One region of the Serratia rubidaea genome, then DNA from elsewhere that is predicted to be linked to it. Evidence: predicted binding sites of a transcription regulator. Region 1 holds the regulator's gene; each other region holds the start of a gene.
What was found. The regulator Fur, encoded in region 1, represses iron uptake genes when iron is present. The targets are predictions, from matches to a motif close to ATAATAATGAGAACNACTATCAA.
Positions count from the first base shown of each region.

Region 2: a site for Fur is predicted at 1,863-1,885, ahead of fepB (Fe2+-enterobactin ABC transporter substrate-binding protein). Genes of this name have one in related genera too.
Region 3: a site for Fur is predicted at 2,177-2,199, ahead of fes (enterochelin esterase). Genes of this name have one in related genera too.
Region 4: a site for Fur is predicted at 1,767-1,789, ahead of exbB (tol-pal system-associated acyl-CoA thioesterase). Genes of this name have one in related genera too.

Region 1 covers NZ_CP065640.1:2,749,001-2,753,211, reverse strand. Annotated here, with positions in the region: gene ybfF (esterase) at 1-717, shown strand, start outside; gene ybfE (LexA regulated protein) at 970-1,257, shown strand; gene fldA (flavodoxin FldA) at 1,480-2,019, shown strand; gene fur (ferric iron uptake transcriptional regulator) at 2,334-2,780, shown strand; gene I6G83_RS12825 (beta-N-acetylhexosaminidase) at 2,896-4,211, opposite strand, start outside.
Region 2 covers NZ_CP065640.1:3,701,756-3,705,966, reverse strand. Annotated here, with positions in the region: gene fhuE (ferric-rhodotorulic acid/ferric-coprogen receptor FhuE) at 1-1,612, opposite strand, end outside; gene fepB (Fe2+-enterobactin ABC transporter substrate-binding protein) at 1,996-2,973, shown strand; gene entS (enterobactin transporter EntS) at 2,989-4,211, opposite strand, start outside.
Region 3 covers NZ_CP065640.1:3,689,192-3,693,402, forward strand. Annotated here, with positions in the region: gene I6G83_RS17355 (TonB-dependent siderophore receptor) at 1-2,036, opposite strand, end outside; gene fes (enterochelin esterase) at 2,250-3,593, shown strand; gene I6G83_RS17365 (MbtH family protein) at 3,606-3,833, shown strand; gene I6G83_RS17370 (amino acid adenylation domain-containing protein) at 3,885-4,211, shown strand, end outside.
Region 4 covers NZ_CP065640.1:802,429-806,639, forward strand. Annotated here, with positions in the region: gene I6G83_RS03695 (shikimate 5-dehydrogenase) at 1-233, shown strand, start outside; gene exbD (TonB system transport protein ExbD) at 291-713, opposite strand; gene exbB (tol-pal system-associated acyl-CoA thioesterase) at 717-1,694, opposite strand; gene I6G83_RS03710 (TRAP transporter substrate-binding protein) at 2,139-3,116, shown strand; gene I6G83_RS03715 (TRAP transporter small permease) at 3,150-3,656, shown strand; gene I6G83_RS03720 (TRAP transporter large permease) at 3,670-4,211, shown strand, end outside.

The DNA.
Region 1 (4,211 bases):
CCTATCCTGCTGATCCACGGCCTGTTCGGCAATCTCGACAACCTCGGGGTGCTGGCGCGCGATCTGAATCAGCAGCACAGCGTGATTAAAGTCGATCTGCGTAACCACGGCCTGTCGCCGCGTTCCGATGAGATGAGCTATGCCGCGATGGCGCAAGACCTGCTGACGCTGCTGGACGACCTCCAGATCGCCCGCGCCATCGTGATCGGCCATTCGATGGGCGGCAAGGCCGCCATGGCGCTGACCGCGCTGGCGCCCGACCGCATTGCACGGCTGGTGGTGATCGATATCGCCCCGGTGGCCTACCCGAGCCGCCACCATGACGACATCTTCGCCGCCCTGACGGCGGTCAGCGACGCCGGCCTTACCCAGCGCCAGCAGGCGGCGCAGCTGATGCGCGACTATCTGGATGAAGAAGGGGTCATTCAGTTCCTGCTGAAATCCTTTCACCAGGGAGAGTGGCGCTTCAACCTGCCGGTGCTGATCGCCAACTACGCGGCGATTATCGGCTGGCGCGAAGTGCCCGCCTGGCCCCACCCAACGCTGTTTATCCGCGGCGGGCTGTCAGAGTACGTGCAAAACAGCTATCGCGACGCCATCGCGCGCCAGTTTCCGCAGGCGCGCGCCTACGAGGTGGCCGGCACCGGACACTGGGTGCATGCGGAAAAACCGCAGGCGGTGCTGCGCGCCATTCACCGCTTTTTGGGCCAGCCCTGAACGCAGGTGGCGAAAAAACGCGCTAAAGATAACGGCTTAGCGCGTTTGCGCCTCAGTTAGGCATTGTCGTTGCGACGCCTGCTGGGGTAAGATGGCGCGCTATAATTTTTGCCGCCATCCCCAGCGTGCTGTCCGGCGCCAGATTGGGGGCAAAGTTGGCTTAGGTTGTAACGACCTGAACGGTATTAACCACAGCGTCCGGAAAGCAGACCATCGCTTTTTGATGCTAATTCCCTTGCAGTACCGCTACCTATGGCAAAAGAACAAACGGATCGCACGACGCTGGATCTGTTCGCAGATGAACGCCGTCCGGGGCGCCCGAAAACCAACCCGTTATCCCGTGATGAACAGCTTAGAATCAATAAGCGTAATCAGTTACGGCGCGATAAAGTCCGCGGGTTACGGCGTGTGGAACTGAAAATCAACGCGGAAGCGGTGGAAGCGCTGAACAGGCTGGCCGAACAGCGCAACATCAGCCGCAGCGAACTGATCGAGCAAATGCTGCTGGCGCAGCTGGCGGACGAACAGCCGTCGCAATAATAACGTGCGGCAGCCGCACACGGCGTAAGGCGATGCCCGCTTAACGCCGCCTTACTTTCCGGCATCGCATGAACGCGATAAAACCCCGGAGCAAATTTCTGGCATGATAGGCGTTTACCGGTGGGACCCAGGTCTTTACCAAGACGCTACTTTACAACGATACCGATGCGATCAGCAGGCGAAACGTATTGTAATTTATTGAATTAAAAGGTTATACGCAATATGGCTAACGTAGGCATTTTCTTTGGCAGCGACACGGGCAATACCGAAAACATTGCCAAGATGATTCAAAAGCTCCTTCGCAAAGACTTCGGCGATGATGTTGCTGAGATTCACGACATCGCCAAAAGCAGCAAAGAAGATCTGGACGCATTCGACATTTTGCTGCTGGGCATCCCGACCTGGTACTACGGTGAAGCACAATGTGACTGGGACGACTTTTTCCCGACGCTGGAAGAAATAGACTTCAACGGTAAGCTGGTTGCGCTGTTCGGCTGCGGCGATCAGGAAGACTATGCCGAGTACTTCTGCGACGCGATGGGCACCATCCGCGATATTATCGAACCGCGCGGCGCCGCTATCGTCGGCCACTGGCCAACCAAAGGCTACCATTTCGAAGCCTCCAAGGGTCTGGCGGACGACGACAACTTTATCGGTTTGGCCATTGATGAAGACCGCCAGCCGGAACTGACCAACGAACGCGTAGAAGCCTGGGTCAAACAGATCGTCGCAGAGCTGAGCCTGGCCGATATCATCGGCTGATATTATGCTCCGCAATGCTGCGAGACGGCTCCCGCTGACCGGCGGGGCCGTTATCGGCATCACGGATTGAAGCAATAGAAGCTACATATTAGTAACTTCCCTCCCCGTCACGGTAGACTCTGGCCCCGGTTTATCCCATTCATCAAGATGTTGCACGCGCAACATGTAACGGCGCAATAGACTTTTGTTAACAACCGGCGGTTTCCATTTAGGTCAACCGGTTCTATAATGAGTCGCTATTAACGCTTTGTGCCGACCGATGCCACAGGCAACAATGCCTCAACTGATTAGCATAGTAACAGGACTGAATCCGCATGACTGACAACAACACCGCATTGAAGAAGGCCGGCTTAAAAGTCACGCTTCCGCGACTCAAAATCCTGGAAGTGCTGCAAGATCCGGCTTGCCATCATGTCAGTGCGGAAGATTTGTATAAGAAACTGATCGACATGGGCGAAGAGATTGGTCTGGCGACGGTTTACCGCGTACTGAACCAGTTTGACGACGCCGGTATCGTTACCCGTCACAACTTCGAAGGCGGCAAGTCCGTATTTGAGCTGACCCAACAGCATCACCACGATCACCTGATCTGCCTGGACTGCGGCAAAGTGATCGAGTTCAGCGATGAGTCCATCGAAGCGCGTCAGCGTGATATCGCCAAACAGCACGGCATCAAGCTCACCAACCACAGCCTGTACCTGTATGGCCACTGCACCAGCGGTGACTGCCGTGAAAACGATACGCTGCATAACAAGAAATAAAGCTGGCCTGCCAGCGTAAATCAGGAACCGCCGCACGGCGGTTTTTTTATGCCTGTCGATCGAGGAGCCGCTGCGGCGCCCGCCGTTATAGCGATGGGCGCCGCAGACGTTTGGCTTAGGCCGTTACCGGCTCCGCGCGGCTGAAGCGCTTGCCGTCCGGGCTTGCCGAACGCACCTGCACCTCGCCCTGCACCGCCGGTCTGGCGGCGTCATCATAGCGCTGCCAGCTCTGACCGCCGTCGGTCGAATACTCGATGGTCAGGCCCGGCAGTGCAATATTGGCCTCCAGCCTGCCGCCGTCAATGCGTGCGCCCGGCACCGGCAGGCGATAGCGGATACCGCCCGCATCCAGCTTGGCCAGTTCACGCTGCCCCAGGATATTGGCAAAAACCTGCCACTCCTGCGCCAGCTTTTTGCCGTCGACAAAGCGGGTTTCCCCACCCTTGTACTCGCGGCCCGCCTGATAGTCCAGCTCCCAGTCGGCGCGGTGCCAGGCGCGCTCGGCCACCGACAGCGCACGTGGGAAGATCATATACTCCATCTGCGGATCGGTTCGCACCACCTCGCTCCACAGCTGGGCGGACAGACCGTGCGCCCCCGGCCACGGCTTGTCGCTCTTGGCGCTGAACGCGTTGCCGTCACGGTCGACCGAGGTTTCGGCATTCTGCGGCATATTGTCCGGAGCAAAGCTGAAAATCTTGCGCTCGTCGCTGAAGCGGGTGCCCCAGTAATAGCCGCTGTCGTTCGGGTTCACTTCATACGGGAAGTCCAGATAGACATAGTCCGGGTTGGAGACCACCACTTCATAACCCTTGTTGGCCCAGTCGTTCACCGAGTCAAAACCGCCCCAGTACAGGGTATCCCAGAAGTTGACGCCCACACGCGAAGTGGCGAACGCTTTGGCGTCCTTGGCGTCTTTCAGGCCATCCTGCCAGGCCTGCATCCGATCGATACCGTGCGCCTTCACCAGCTTGCTGACCTCCTGGCCGAAGTAGCTCGGCAGATGTTCCATATCCGCCACTTTACCGCTGTCGATCAGCCGCTGGCAGGCCTGCGACTTCGCCCATGGCTTATCTTCCTTGCTCAGATCGAGCATCCCCTTGCCCGCCTCCGGTTTCTTCACGTCGGTGTAGCCGGCCCCCAGACGGATGTTTTTCGCCTCATCGCCACCAAAGTGCCAGGTGCCGATCGGCTGCCCCGCCTCCTGATGCATTTTGACCAGTTCCCCCATCACTTTGTCGACAAAGCGGGTGGAGGAGTCCAGGCACGGGTTCAGGTAGCTCTGACGGTTAAAGAACTGTACCGAGGTGGTGTTCGAGGTATCGGTCGGGTCGACCAGCCGGTACGCCTCCGCCTCCTGCTGCTTGCCCTGCGCCATCAGTTTCTGGTAGCGCGCCTCCATGGAAACCACCGCCGCGCGGGCGTGCGCCG
Region 2 (4,211 bases), 950 kb from region 1:
CCAGCGAGGTGGTCAGGCGGCTGCTCAGCCAGTCGCCTTTCAGGCCGGCCTCGTAGTTTTTACCGCTGACCGGCGACAGATAGCGGCCGCTGCTGTCACGGTAGGTCTGCGGCTTGAACACCGAGGTGTAGCTGGCGTAGGCGGACCAGGCGTCGTTGATGTCATACACCAGCCCGGCGTACGGGGAGACGTTGTTTTTCGCCATATTCTGCGTCAGCGTGCTGGTGCTCCATTGGGTATAGCGCGCGCCGGCGATCAGATGCAGCGGATCCGCCAGTGAAATGCGCGTCGCGGCATAGGCTGATTTCTGGTGGATGGTGTCCTGCTGCGCCACGCTCATCTCGCCCCAGTCGCTTTCCGGGAACTGGCCGTTCCAGTGATTGAAGTTGCCGACGTCATCGGCCGACAGGTTGGCGAAGGCGTTCAGGTAGCGGTTGGTCTGCCGGCTGTAGCTGACCCCGGCCATCAGCTGATGCTGGCGGCCGAACAGCTGATACGGCCCGCTGGCGAAGGCGTCAATGGCATGCACCTTGCGCGTACCGGTGTTGTAGCCGGTGCCGCCGACCACCGGATAATCCGGGTAGGCACTGACGCCGATGCCGCTGTCGCGGTCGAAGAAGCCGTCGATATACAGCTGTTTGCTGTCGAGTTTGGTTTCGCTGTGGGTGCCGTTCAGGGTGAACTGCCAGCCGTTGCCGAAGCGCTGCTTCAGCGTGGCGAACAGTTTGCGCGACTGCTTGTCGTTATAGGCCCAGTCCGGCGCGGTGTTGAACGAACGTGAATAGTCGGTTTTGCCGCCGTCGCGATACCAGCGCGGCACGCCGCCCCAGGGCGGGCTGTCGGCGTTGGTTTCCTGATACTCATAGCCCGCCGACAGCGTGGTGCTGTCGCTCAGGTCGGCGTCCACCACGCCGTACAGGAACTTCTTGTTGGCGCTGTAGCGGTCGATATAGCTGTCGTTATCCTGATAGCCGGCTACCATGCGGCCGCGTACATTGCCCGAGTCCGTCAGCGGCGCGGAGAGATCCAGCACATAGCGCTGTTTGTTCCAGCTGCCGTAGCTGGCGGAGAGATTGCCGGTAAAGGTTTTGCTGTCCGCATGCTTGCGCACCATATTCACCGCGGCGGACGGGTTGCCCGCACCGGTCATCAGGCCGGTTGCGCCGCGCACCACCTCAATGCGCTCATACAGCGCGGTGTCCGAGGCGGAATCCCCCAGGTTCCAGCGCTCCTCGAACACCGTGGGAATATCATCCACCATATAGTTATCAATCAGAAAACCGCGCGAATAGAAGGTGCTGCGGTCAAAGTCGGCCACTTTTTCCGATACGCCGGTGGTGTTTTTCAGCACGTCGCCCAGCGTTTGCATCTGCTGGTCCTGCATGCGCTGCCGGCCGATCACGCTGACCGACTGCGGAATATCGCGGGGGGTCAGATTCATCTTGGTGCCCGCCCGGGTAATCGGCACGCTGTAGTCCTGCTGCGTGGCGTCATCGTCGCCGGCGGCGGCTTCCACCAAGATGTTGTCTTCCTGCTCCGTCGCCTGCGCGGCGGCCTGCGGCAGGTGCAGCGCGGCGCTCACCAGTACGGCAAGGGCTGACAGCGCCGGCATCGCCCGGCCGCCGACGATCAGGGTACGGACGCGGCCAGGCCGGCTACGGCGTTTAGCCAAAATCATTATTTTATCCTTACGGGTTTTATTATTGTCAGTGGGCGACATGCGCCGGCGTGATGGCCGCCGCGCGCTGGCGCCGATTTTCCCTGTGCCCGTGTTCAATCACCTGCAAGCGCGGCGATCCCGGTATTGATGTCTTTCCCTGCGGCATATTAATCACGCGATAGCACAAAGGCCTCGCACAGTAATACGAATGAGAACTATAATTATTTGTATTGTTGATGTAAAAACATATTGCAAAAAATCGTTAGTCAGCTAGCTATCGCCCTGCAGCCTGACGCGATGTATCTTTCAGTTTCGCTATCAAGGAGTGACCGGCCGTGCAGCCCTCGCGTTTATTTCCGCTGTTTTCCCCCCTACTGACCTGTCTGCTGCTGTCCGCCCCGGCGGGCTATGCCGCGGACGCCGCCTGGCCGCGCACCCTGCATACGCCGCAGGGCGACGTGGTGCTGCAGCAGCCGCCGCAGCGCATCGTTTCCACCAGCGTGACGCTGACCGGTTCGCTGTTGGCGATTAACGCCCCGCTGGTCGGCACCGGCGCCACCGCACGCAACTCGACGGTGGCCGACGGCCAGGGGTTTTTCACCCAGTGGAGCCAGGCCGCGCAGGCGCGCCGGCTGAAGCCGCTGTATATCAGCGAGCCCAACGCCGAAGCGATCGCCGCCGAAGCGCCGGATCTGATCGTGATGTCCGCCACCGGCGGCGACTCCGCGCTGAAGCTGTACGACCAGCTGTCGGCCATCGCCCCGACGGTGGTGATTGATTACGGCAATATCAGCTGGCAGGGCCTGACGCAGCGGCTGGGCAAGATCACCGGCCATGAGGCGGATGCGCAGGCCGCCGTCGCGCGCTTCGAGCGGCGGGTGGCAACGCTGAAACAGCGTATCGCCCTGCCGCCGCAGCCCACTTCGGCGCTGGTGTATTACGAAGACGGACGCGGGATGAATATCTGGACGCCGGCGTCGGCGCAGGGGCAACTGCTGCAGGAGCTGGGCTTTACCCTCGCGTCGCTGCCGCCGGGCATCAGCGGCAACAGCGCGCAGGGCAAGCGCAACGATATTATTCAGCTCAGCGGGGAAAAAATGGCGCGGGCGGTCACCGGCGCTACCGTCCTGCTGTTTTCCGCCGACGGCCGGACGGTGAATAAGTTTGCCGGCAACCCGTTTCTGTCGCAGCTGCCGGCGGTGCGCCGGCAGCGGGTTTACGCGATGGGTCTGGATACTTTCAGGCTGGATTATTACAGCGCCAACAATCTGCTGGACGCTCTGGAGCAGCAGTTCGCCAACGTGACACCGTAACTCAAAGCGTGCAACTCAGGGCCGGGAGTCCGCCGCCGCCGGCTCCCCGCCCGCCGGTTCCTCCTCTTCCTCCTGCGGCGACGCAGGCAGCGCACAGTGGCGCAGCGTACGCACGCAGCACGCCAGCAGCACGCCGATCGCCGCGGCCGCTCCGCCGAAGGTCAGCACGCTGAGCAGCGGCGTCAGCACCCTGCCGACCACGCCCAGCCCCAGCGCTCCCAGCGAGTCGCCGGTAACGTCCTGCGCGGTGCCGAGACTGTTCACCCGCCCCAGCAGATGGTCCGGCGTGTTGCTCTGGATCAGCGTAAACTGCAGCAGCGAGGCAATGGCGTTGGCATAGCCGTAGCACACCAGCGCGATCAGCGCCGGCAGCAGGCTGCTGAACACCCCCAGCGAGGCGATGGCGACAAACGCACAGATCGCCGCGCTCAGCATCAGCACCCCCGGCCGCGGGAAACGCGGCACCCAGCCGCTGGTAAAGGCTCCCAGCATCGCCCCCAGCGGCACCGCCGAATACATCAGGCCGACGGCCGAGGTGCCCACCTGATAGGTCTCCTGCGCCAGCGCCGGAAACAGAATGCGCACCGCGCCGACGATGCTCATCAGCATCCCCAGCAGCACCACCGATCCCACCACTTTGTGCCGCCAGACAAACTGTACGCCGCTGGCCAGCGCCCGCAGCGGATGTTCCGGCTCCTGCGCCTGCGGCCGCAGCGTCGGCAGCCGCGTCAGCGGGATCAGCGTGCCCAGGGTGCCGGCCGCCGCCACGGCAAACGCCGCCCCCACGCCGCCGGCGACGATAATCACGCCCCCCAGCGCCGGCGCCAGAATCGCCCCCAGACGCACGGTGATCATGCTGAGCGCGCCGGCGGCGGCCAGATTTTCCCGCCCCACCAGCAGCGGGATCACCGCCATCAGCGCGGTCATGCCCAGCGCACCGAAGAAGCCGTCCCAGGCGGCCAGCAGATACAGCGCCCACAGCGACGGCGCCGGGGCGAAGGCGTTCAGACTCAGCGCCACAAAGCCCAGGCCGCAGGTGCCGCGCGCAAACAGGATCAGCTTACGGCGGTCGAAGCGGTCGGCCAGCACGCCGCCCAGCATCAGGCCGATAAACATGCCGACGCCGTCCAGCGCCACCGCCACCCCGACCTGCAGCGTCGAACCGGTCATCGCCTGGATCTGAATCGGCACGCCGACCGCCAGCATCCCCAGCGAAAACACCGACAGCATGCGGGCGC
Region 3 (4,211 bases), 940 kb from region 1:
GCCTGTTCCAACTCGTATTTCGCCATCAGGTCGTACAGCGTGTAGTGCGGAATTTTAAACCCACCTTCAGAATCCCCCCAGCTGGTGCCGGTATAGCGTACGCCGCTGCCGAGCGTCAGCCCCTGCAGCGCGCCGTGGCGGAAGCGGTAGCTGCCCCAGGCGGAGGCGGCGTGGCGCGGAATGCTGGCGGGCGTATGGCCGACCTGGCCGCTGATGGCGCTCTCCTTGGTCACCGCATCGGTGTAGCTGTAGGCGGCGATCAGGTTGATGGACGGCGTCAGCTGGGCGTGCGCTTCGGCCTCAATCCCTTTGGAACGCACCTTGCCGACCTGCTCGTTATAGCCGGTTACGCTGTTATAGGCGGTGATGTTTTTCTGGGTGATATCAAAAGCCGACAGGGTCAGCAGCGTGTTGCTGCCCGGCGGTTGATATTTCAGGCCGATTTCGGTCTGCTCGCCGGTGGTGGGTTTGAACGGATCGCTGCCCGGCGCGCCGCTGCTCAGGTTGGGTTCGAAGGAGGTGCTGTAGCTGACGTACGGCGACAGCCCGTTATCAAACGCGTACAGCAGGCCGGCACGGCCGCTGAACTTGCTGTCGTTCTGCTGCACGTCGCTGTCCGCCACGCGATCCTGAGTGCGGACTTCCGACCAGTCCTGCCGGCCGGACAGCAGCAGGTTCCAGCGTTGCCACTCCAGCTGATCCTGCAGGTAGATCCCCAACTGATCCAGCTTTTTGCGGCTGCTGGTGGCCAGGCTGAAGGTGCTTTCATCGATATGCACCGGGGTCGGGTGCGCCCAGTCGAGAATGTATTGGTCGCCGCTGTCGCGCCACAGCTTGCTGTCCACGTCGCTCCATTTGTAATCCAGCCCGCCCAGCAGCGTGTGGCTGACGTCGGCGGTGGCGAATTCAGCCTTCAGCTGGTTGTCGATGCCCAGCTCCTGCGACTCGATTTTATCGTGCTGCGGCCGGCGATTGATGGAGTGGTCGTTACGGTCGTCGGCGTCGAAGGTGTACACCAGATATTTGTAGGACTCATCCATATTGGTGTAGCGCAGGTTCTGCTGGAAGGTGAGCGCGTCGCTGAGGCTGTGGTCGAAAATATAGCCCACCGAGGTTTGCTCGCGCTTCGCCTGGTTGTAGCTCGGATCGCTGACGTTAAGGTCGTAGGGGATCCGCCCCGCGCTGGTGGAAAACACCGTGCCGTTGGCGGGCAGGAAGTTACGGAAGCCGGCCTTCGGCTCATTCTGGTAGCTGGTCAGCAGGGTGAAACTGGTGTCGGCATTGGGCAGCCAGGTGAGCGCCGGGGCGATGGCCAGACGCTGCTGCTTGTTGTCTTTCATCGACTGGTGCTGGGTGCTGGCGACGCCGTTCAGCCGGTAGAACAGCGTATTGTCATCGTTCAGCCGGCCGCCGAAGTCAAACGCCGCCTCGCCGTAGTGGCGGTTGCCGCCGCTGAGGCGGATTTTATGAATGCTCTCGGCGGTGGGGCGCTTGCTGGTCATGCTGATAATGCCCCCCGGGTTTACCTGACCGTACAGCACGGAGGCCGGGCCATGCACCACCTCAACGCGTTCCAGCAGCCAGGGATCGATCTGGCCCGCCGCGCCGGCCTGACCGGAAAGGCCGTAGCTCAGACCGTCAAGAAACTTGGGCATATAGCGAAAGCCGCGGGCGATCACCTCGTCGTTGCGGTTGGAGCCGCCGCGGTAGTTGGTCAGCAGGCCGCTGGTGTAGTTCAGCGCGTCGGAAACGGAGAGGGCGGCCTGGTCGTCCATCTGCTGGCGGGTGATCACGGAAATCGCCTGCGGCGTTTTGCGCAGCGGCGTGGCGGTCTTGGTGCCGGCGGCGCTGTCTTTGGCCACCGGTCCTCTCAGCGGCGCGGTGACGCTTTGCGCGGTCACGATGATGTTCTCTTCGTCCGCCGCATGGCCCGGCAGCGCCGGCAACAGGATGAGGGAAGGTGAAAATAACAAATAGAACAGCTGCCCGGGCGCGGCCGGTTGTTTTCTAGTTATCCCTTTGTTTTTCAATCTCATTTTAACCCCTGAGTCAATTTTTGCTGTATGGAGGCGTACGTGGCTGTCCACGCCGCCTGCTGCGGCCCCGTTTATCCCACCAGTTGGCCGTCACTGATTTGCTGTCATTTCCGCCACAGCAAAAAAGCTCGCAAATGATATTGAAAATAAGAATGATTATCAATACGATTGTAAATCTTCGTAAAAGTACCTCATTTTACCGTAAGGAATTACATGCATATTTTGCCAGCCGCCCGGCAGGGAGCGGCAGTAAGCGCACAGAGCACGGTAGCGGCAGGGACGGTCAGCCGCTGGCTGCAGGCCGAGACGGCCGGGCAGCCGGCGTGGTGGCGACAGATTGCCCAGCGGGGAACGCCGGTGGTCGAAGAGCATGACCGGCAACAGGTGCGTTTTACCTGGCTGTGGCGCGATCCGCACGGGGACGAACGCCGCTCGCCGATCCGGCGGGTCTATCTCGATATCAACGGCGTGACCGACCACCACAGTACCGAGCCAAGCACGTTACGGCGCCTGGCGGGTACGGATATCTGGCACGGCTCATTCCTGCTGCCGCGCGACTGGCGCGGCAGTTACAGCCTGATCCCGGTGCAGGACGCGCAGCTTCCTCCGCTTTTCAGCGCCGATCGGGCGCAGTGCCGCCAGCAGCAGCGCGCCTGGTGGATCTCCCTTTTCCCGCTGGCGATTGCCGACCCGTTAAACCCGTATCCCGCCGCGTCGACCCGCATCGGTCAACCGCTGTCGCTGGCGCAGGGGCCGGACGCCGCCGATCAGCGCGCCTGGCTGACCGCGCCGCCGCCGTTGGATCCGGCGCATATACATCAGTTCCTCTGGCGCAGCGAAGCGCTGGGCAATCAGCGCCGCATCTGGGCCTACGCCAGCGGCGAGGGCGCCGCTGCGGCGGAGCGGCCGCTGGTGATCCTGCTGGACGGCCAGAACTGGGTTGACGGCCAGCCGCTGCTGCCGGTGCTGGCGCGTGAAACGGCGGCGGGCCGCCTGCCGGCCGCCTGTTATCTGCTGGTTGACGTGATTGACGGGCAGCACCGCGAGCGGGAGCTGCCCTGCAATGCCGACTTCTGGCTGGCGCTGCAGGCGGAGTTGCTGCCGCTGGTGCGGCAACGCATGGCGTTCAGCGACAGCGGCGCGCGCACCGTGGTGGCGGGGCAGAGCTACGGCGGTCTGGCGGCGATGTACGCCGGGCTGCACTGGCCGCAGCGTTTCGGCCGGGTGCTGAGCCAGTCCGGCTCGTTCTGGTGGCCGACGGTGCAGTACGTCACCGATTTCGCCCGGCGGGCGGAGTTTGACGAAGGCTGGCTGACGCAGCAGGTGCGTCAGGGCCGGGTGGCCGCCGGCACGCTGACGGTGTTTCAGGAGGCCGGCAGCCGGGAAGAGGATATTGAATTCGTTAATCAACAGATGCAGCAGGCGCTGAAGGCCGCCGGGCATCGGGTCAACTACCGGGTATTTTCCGGCGGCCACGACGCGCTGTGCTGGCGCGGCGGGCTGCTGGACGGATTGCACTGGCTGCTTTCCGCTATGGACGACATACATTTCGACTAACAGGTGATGGAAATGACTCAGGAACAACAAAACCCTTTTGATGATGAAAGCCTGCCGTTTTTGGTGCTGATCAATCAGCAACAGCAGTATTCGCTGTGGCCGCAGTTTGCCGCCGTGCCGGCAGGCTGGCACGAGGTGATGGGGCCGGCGACGCGCGCCGAGTGCATCGCGTTTATCGAAGCGCATTGGCAGGACATGCGCCCCGCGGTGCTGAAAAACAGCGTGACGCCGGCGCAGTAACCCGCGCGCTCAAGTTCCGATAGATTCCGTTTAAGGAAAAGGATAGCAAGCATGTCAGAAACCCTTTCACTGCCTGAAACCCGGCTCGATTATCAAACCTGTCCGCTGGTTGCGGCGCAGCCGGGCATCTGGATCGCCGATCAGATTGCGCAGCGGCGCAACAGCTTTGCCGTGGCGCACTACACCGAACTGCGCGGCGAGATTGACCGTTCGTGCCTGGAGCGCGCCATCCGCCAGGGGCTGGCGGAGGCCGATACCGTGCAGGCGCAGTTCTACGAGTCGGCGGACGGTGTGCCGCAGCAGCGCCTGCCGCTGCGGGCCGATCCGGCGCAGGTCGCGCCCGCCGAGTGGCTGGACTTCAGCCAGCGGCCGGACGCG
Region 4 (4,211 bases), 1.9 Mb from region 1:
CGCAGCAGCTGGCCTTTGAGCCGGACTGCATCGCCGCCGCCGAGCGGGTGTTTGACGTGGTGGCGCTGCCGGCGGAGACGCCGCTGATTCGCCACGCCCGCCAGCAGGGCAAAGCGGTGATTACCGGCGCGGAGGTGATTGCGCTGCAGGCGCTGGAGCAGTTCGTTCTCTACACCGGCGTACGCCCCAGCGATGAGCAGGTTGCCCGCGCGGCGGCGCATGCGCGCGCTTAACAACCAGTGATAAAAGCAAGGCCGGGCAATGCCCGGCCTTGCTTATAACTGCAGAAACTACTTGGCAGCCCCTTCCATCCCCACCAGCCCCACTTTCAGGTAGCCGGCGTTGCGTAGCGTATCCATCACGCTCATCAGCGTGGCGTAATCCACGCTCTTGTCCGCCTGGAAGAAGATGGTGGTTTCCTTGTTGGACTGAGTGCGGCTGTCCAGTACCGAGGTCAGCTGCGCCGCCGTCACCGGCTGGTCGCCGACGTACAGCTGCTTGTCAGCCTTCACCGACAGGAACACCGGTTTTTCCGGGCGCGGCTGCGGCTTGGCCGTCGAAGCCGGCAGATCGACACGGATATCCACCGTAGCCAGAGGCGCCGCCACCATAAAGATGATCAACAGCACCAGCATAACGTCGATAAACGGCGTTACGTTGATTTCGTGCAGTTCGCCGCTGTCGTCCAAATCTTCATTTAAGCGCATCGCCATAGATCACCCCGCCCGCAGCTGGTGTGCGTGCTGTGCGCGCTTGGCTTCCGCCGTCGCCGCCAGATCCAGGTCACGGCTCAGCAGCAGCAGCACCTGCGCCGCCACGTCGCCAACCTGCGCGCGGTGGCCGCCGATCACGCGGGCAAAGATGTTGTAAATCACCACCGCCGGGATAGCAGCGACCAGGCCCAGCGCGGTAGCCAGCAGCGCTTCTGCGATGCCGGGAGCCACCACCGCCAGGTTGGTGGTCTGCGAATGCGCGATGCCGATAAAGCTGTTCATAATGCCCCAAACGGTGCCGAACAGGCCGACAAACGGCGAAATCGCGCCGATGGTGGCCAGGAAGCCGTTGCCTTTGCCCAGCTGACGCCCGTAGGCCGCCACCCGGCGCTCAAAGCGGAAACCGGCGCGCTCTTTAATCCCGTTGTTGTCGTTGGATTCCGCCGACAGCTCCAGCTCGTTCTGCGCGTCATTCAGCAGCACGGCGCTGATGCTCTCCGGCTGGAAGCTCTGCGCCATCTGGCTGGCTTCATCCAGCGAGCGGGCTTCGGCCAGCTGCTGATGCTCACGGCGCAGGCGGCGCTTGGCGCGCGTCAGCTCGCTGCCTTTGGCAAACAGAATGGTCCAGGTGATGATCGATGCCAGCACCAGGCCGATCATTACGGTTTTCACCACCGCATCGGCGTGCTGATACATGCCCCAGACGGACAGATCCATACCGCGCGTTTCCGGTGGTTGAACGGTCGGCGCCGGGTTAACCGGCGTCACGGACTGCGGCGCGGCGCTGGCCGGCGCCGGCGTTGCTGCCGCAGAGGCGCTCTCGGTAGCAGCCGGCTGAGTTTCCGGCGCGGCCTGCGCGCTGCCGGCCAGCCCGGCCACCAGCACCATGGACGCGATCAAACCGCGCCCGAATGCGGCGCCCCACTGTCCCCGGCCAGCGCCGCGGGCTCTTTGATTCATAGTCTTGCCAGCCGTTTTCACGCTGCGCCTCCAACCATTACCGATCAAAATTAAACAGAATTCAGCGTGCGATCATATCAAACCAATCACGGATTGATAGTAGTTATCATTATTATTTACTCAATAACGCATCTCCGGTCCAAAAAACCGTTAACCCGCGCCAGCCGCAGCGCTATCGCCCGCCGCTGTGTAACATTTACCCGCGCAAACGCCAACAACCCCGTCACCGTTTAGTCGTTTTTTTAACCTCATCACGAAACGCGCGGGCTTTTTCCCCCTCACAGTGACGTCGATCAATTATTTTTAAAACGGCTTTTCAATTATGTAGCAAGCAGGTTTCAACTGTGTTTATCTTTTGTACTGACGCAGCGCGAAACCGGCCTGACGCGCCCCTTTCCCGTTCACGCTGCGCGCCTGGGATGATGAAAAAACAATAACCGATGCCCGACACTCTGGAGATCTGCGATGAAACTGCCCCACGCCCTATCAGGTTTGTGCCTCTCGCTCTGCACGTTACTGTGCAGCCAGGCCGCACTGGCGCAACAAATCAAAGCCGCCGACGTCCACCCGGAAGGCTACCCCAATGTCGTCGCGGTCCAACATCTGGGCGACAAGCTGAAGGCCGCCACGCAGGATCGCCTGGAGCTGAAAACCTTCCCCGGCGGCATGCTCGGCGACGAAAAGCAGATGATTGAGCAGGCGCAGATTGGCGCGATTGATATGATCCGCGTCTCCATGGCGCCGGTGGCGGCGATTCTGCCGGAGATCGACGTGTTCACCCTGCCGTACATCTTCCGCGACGAAGCGCATCTGCATAAGGTGCTGGACGGTGAGATCGGCAAGGAGATCGGCGACAAGATCACCAACGACCCCACCTCGCGTTTGGTGTTCCTCGGCTGGATGGATTCCGGCACCCGCAATCTGATCACCAAAAAGCCGGTGGTGAAGCCGCAGGATCTGCAGGGGATGAAAATCCGCGTGCAGGGCAGCCCGATTGCGCTGGCGACGCTGAAAGCCATGGGCGCCAACGCCGTCAGCATGGGGGTCAGCGAAGTGTTCAGCGGCCTGCAGACCGGCGTTATCGACGGCGCGGAGAACAACCCGCCGACCTTTATCGCCCACAACTATCTGCCGGTAACCAAAAACTACACCCTGAGCCGCCACTTTATTATTCCCGAGCTGTTCCTCTACTCCAAAGTCAAATGGGACCAACTGACCCCGGCCGACCAGCAGCTGATCCTCAAGCTGGCGAAAGAGGCGCAGGCCGAACAGCGCACCCTGTGGGCCGCCTATAACCAGCAGGCGCTGGAAAAAATGAAGGCCGGCGGCGTGCAGTTCCACGACATCGACCGCGCAGCGTTCTACAAGATGACCCAGCCGGTGCGCGACCAGTACGGCAAGGCGCATCAGGATCTGATCGCCCGCATTAACGCGGTGCAATAACCGCCCCTTTTCCTGCTTGGTCGGAGGTTGCTGATGGCGCACGCTTATCATCAGGCGATGGATCTGCTGTACCGCCTCGCCATGTGGCTGGCCGGCGCGGCGCTGCTGGTGATGGTCACCGTAATACCGGTGGGCATCTTCAGCCGCTACGTGCTCAATGAGGGCGCGGCCTGGCCGGAGCCGATCGCCATCCTGTGCATGGTCACCTTTACCTTTATCGGCGCCGCCGTCAGCTACCGCGCCGGCGCGCATATCGCCGTCAATATGCTGACCGACCGCCTGCCGCCGTTCTGGCAGCGCTGCTGCGGCCGGCTGGCGGACCTGCTGATGACGGTAATCTGCCTGTTTATTCTCTATTACGGCTACGGCCTGTGCAGCCAGCTGTGGCTGCAGCCGGTGGCGGAGTTCCCGCTGCTGAGCGCCGGCCAGGCCTATCTGCCGCTGCCGATTGGCTCAGCCGTGACGCTGCTGTTCGTGATTGAGCGGTTACTCTTCGGCCCGCAGCACCACCGTCCGCTGGTGATGCTCGGCAATACCTGACGGAGCCTGCGCTATGGACGCCTTTATTCTGCTTGCCTCTCTCGCCCTGCTGCTGGCCATCGGCGTGCCGGTAGCCTACGCCGTGGGGCTGAGCGCCATCGCCGGCGCGCTGTGGATCGATCTGCCGCTGGAGGCGCTGATGATTCAGATGACCAGCGGCGTCAACAAGTTCTCCCTGCTGGCGATCCCGTTCTTTATCCTGGCCGGCGCCATTATGGCGGAAGGCGGCATCGCCCGCCGGCTGGTCAGCTTCGCCTATATCTTCGTCGGCTTTGTGCGCGGCGGCCTGTCGCTGGTCAATATTGTCGCCTCCACCTTCTTCGGCGCGATCTCCGGCTCTTCGGTGGCGGATACCGCCTCGATCGGCTCGGTGATGGTGCCGGAGATGGAGAAAAAGGGCTACCCGCGCGACTACGCCGCCTCGGTCACCGCCAGCGGTTCGGTGCAGGCGATCCTGATCCCGCCCAGCCATAACGCGGTGATCTATTCGCTGGCCGCCGGCGGTACGGTGTCGATCGCCTCGCTGTTCGTCGCCGGTATTCTGCCGGGACTGCT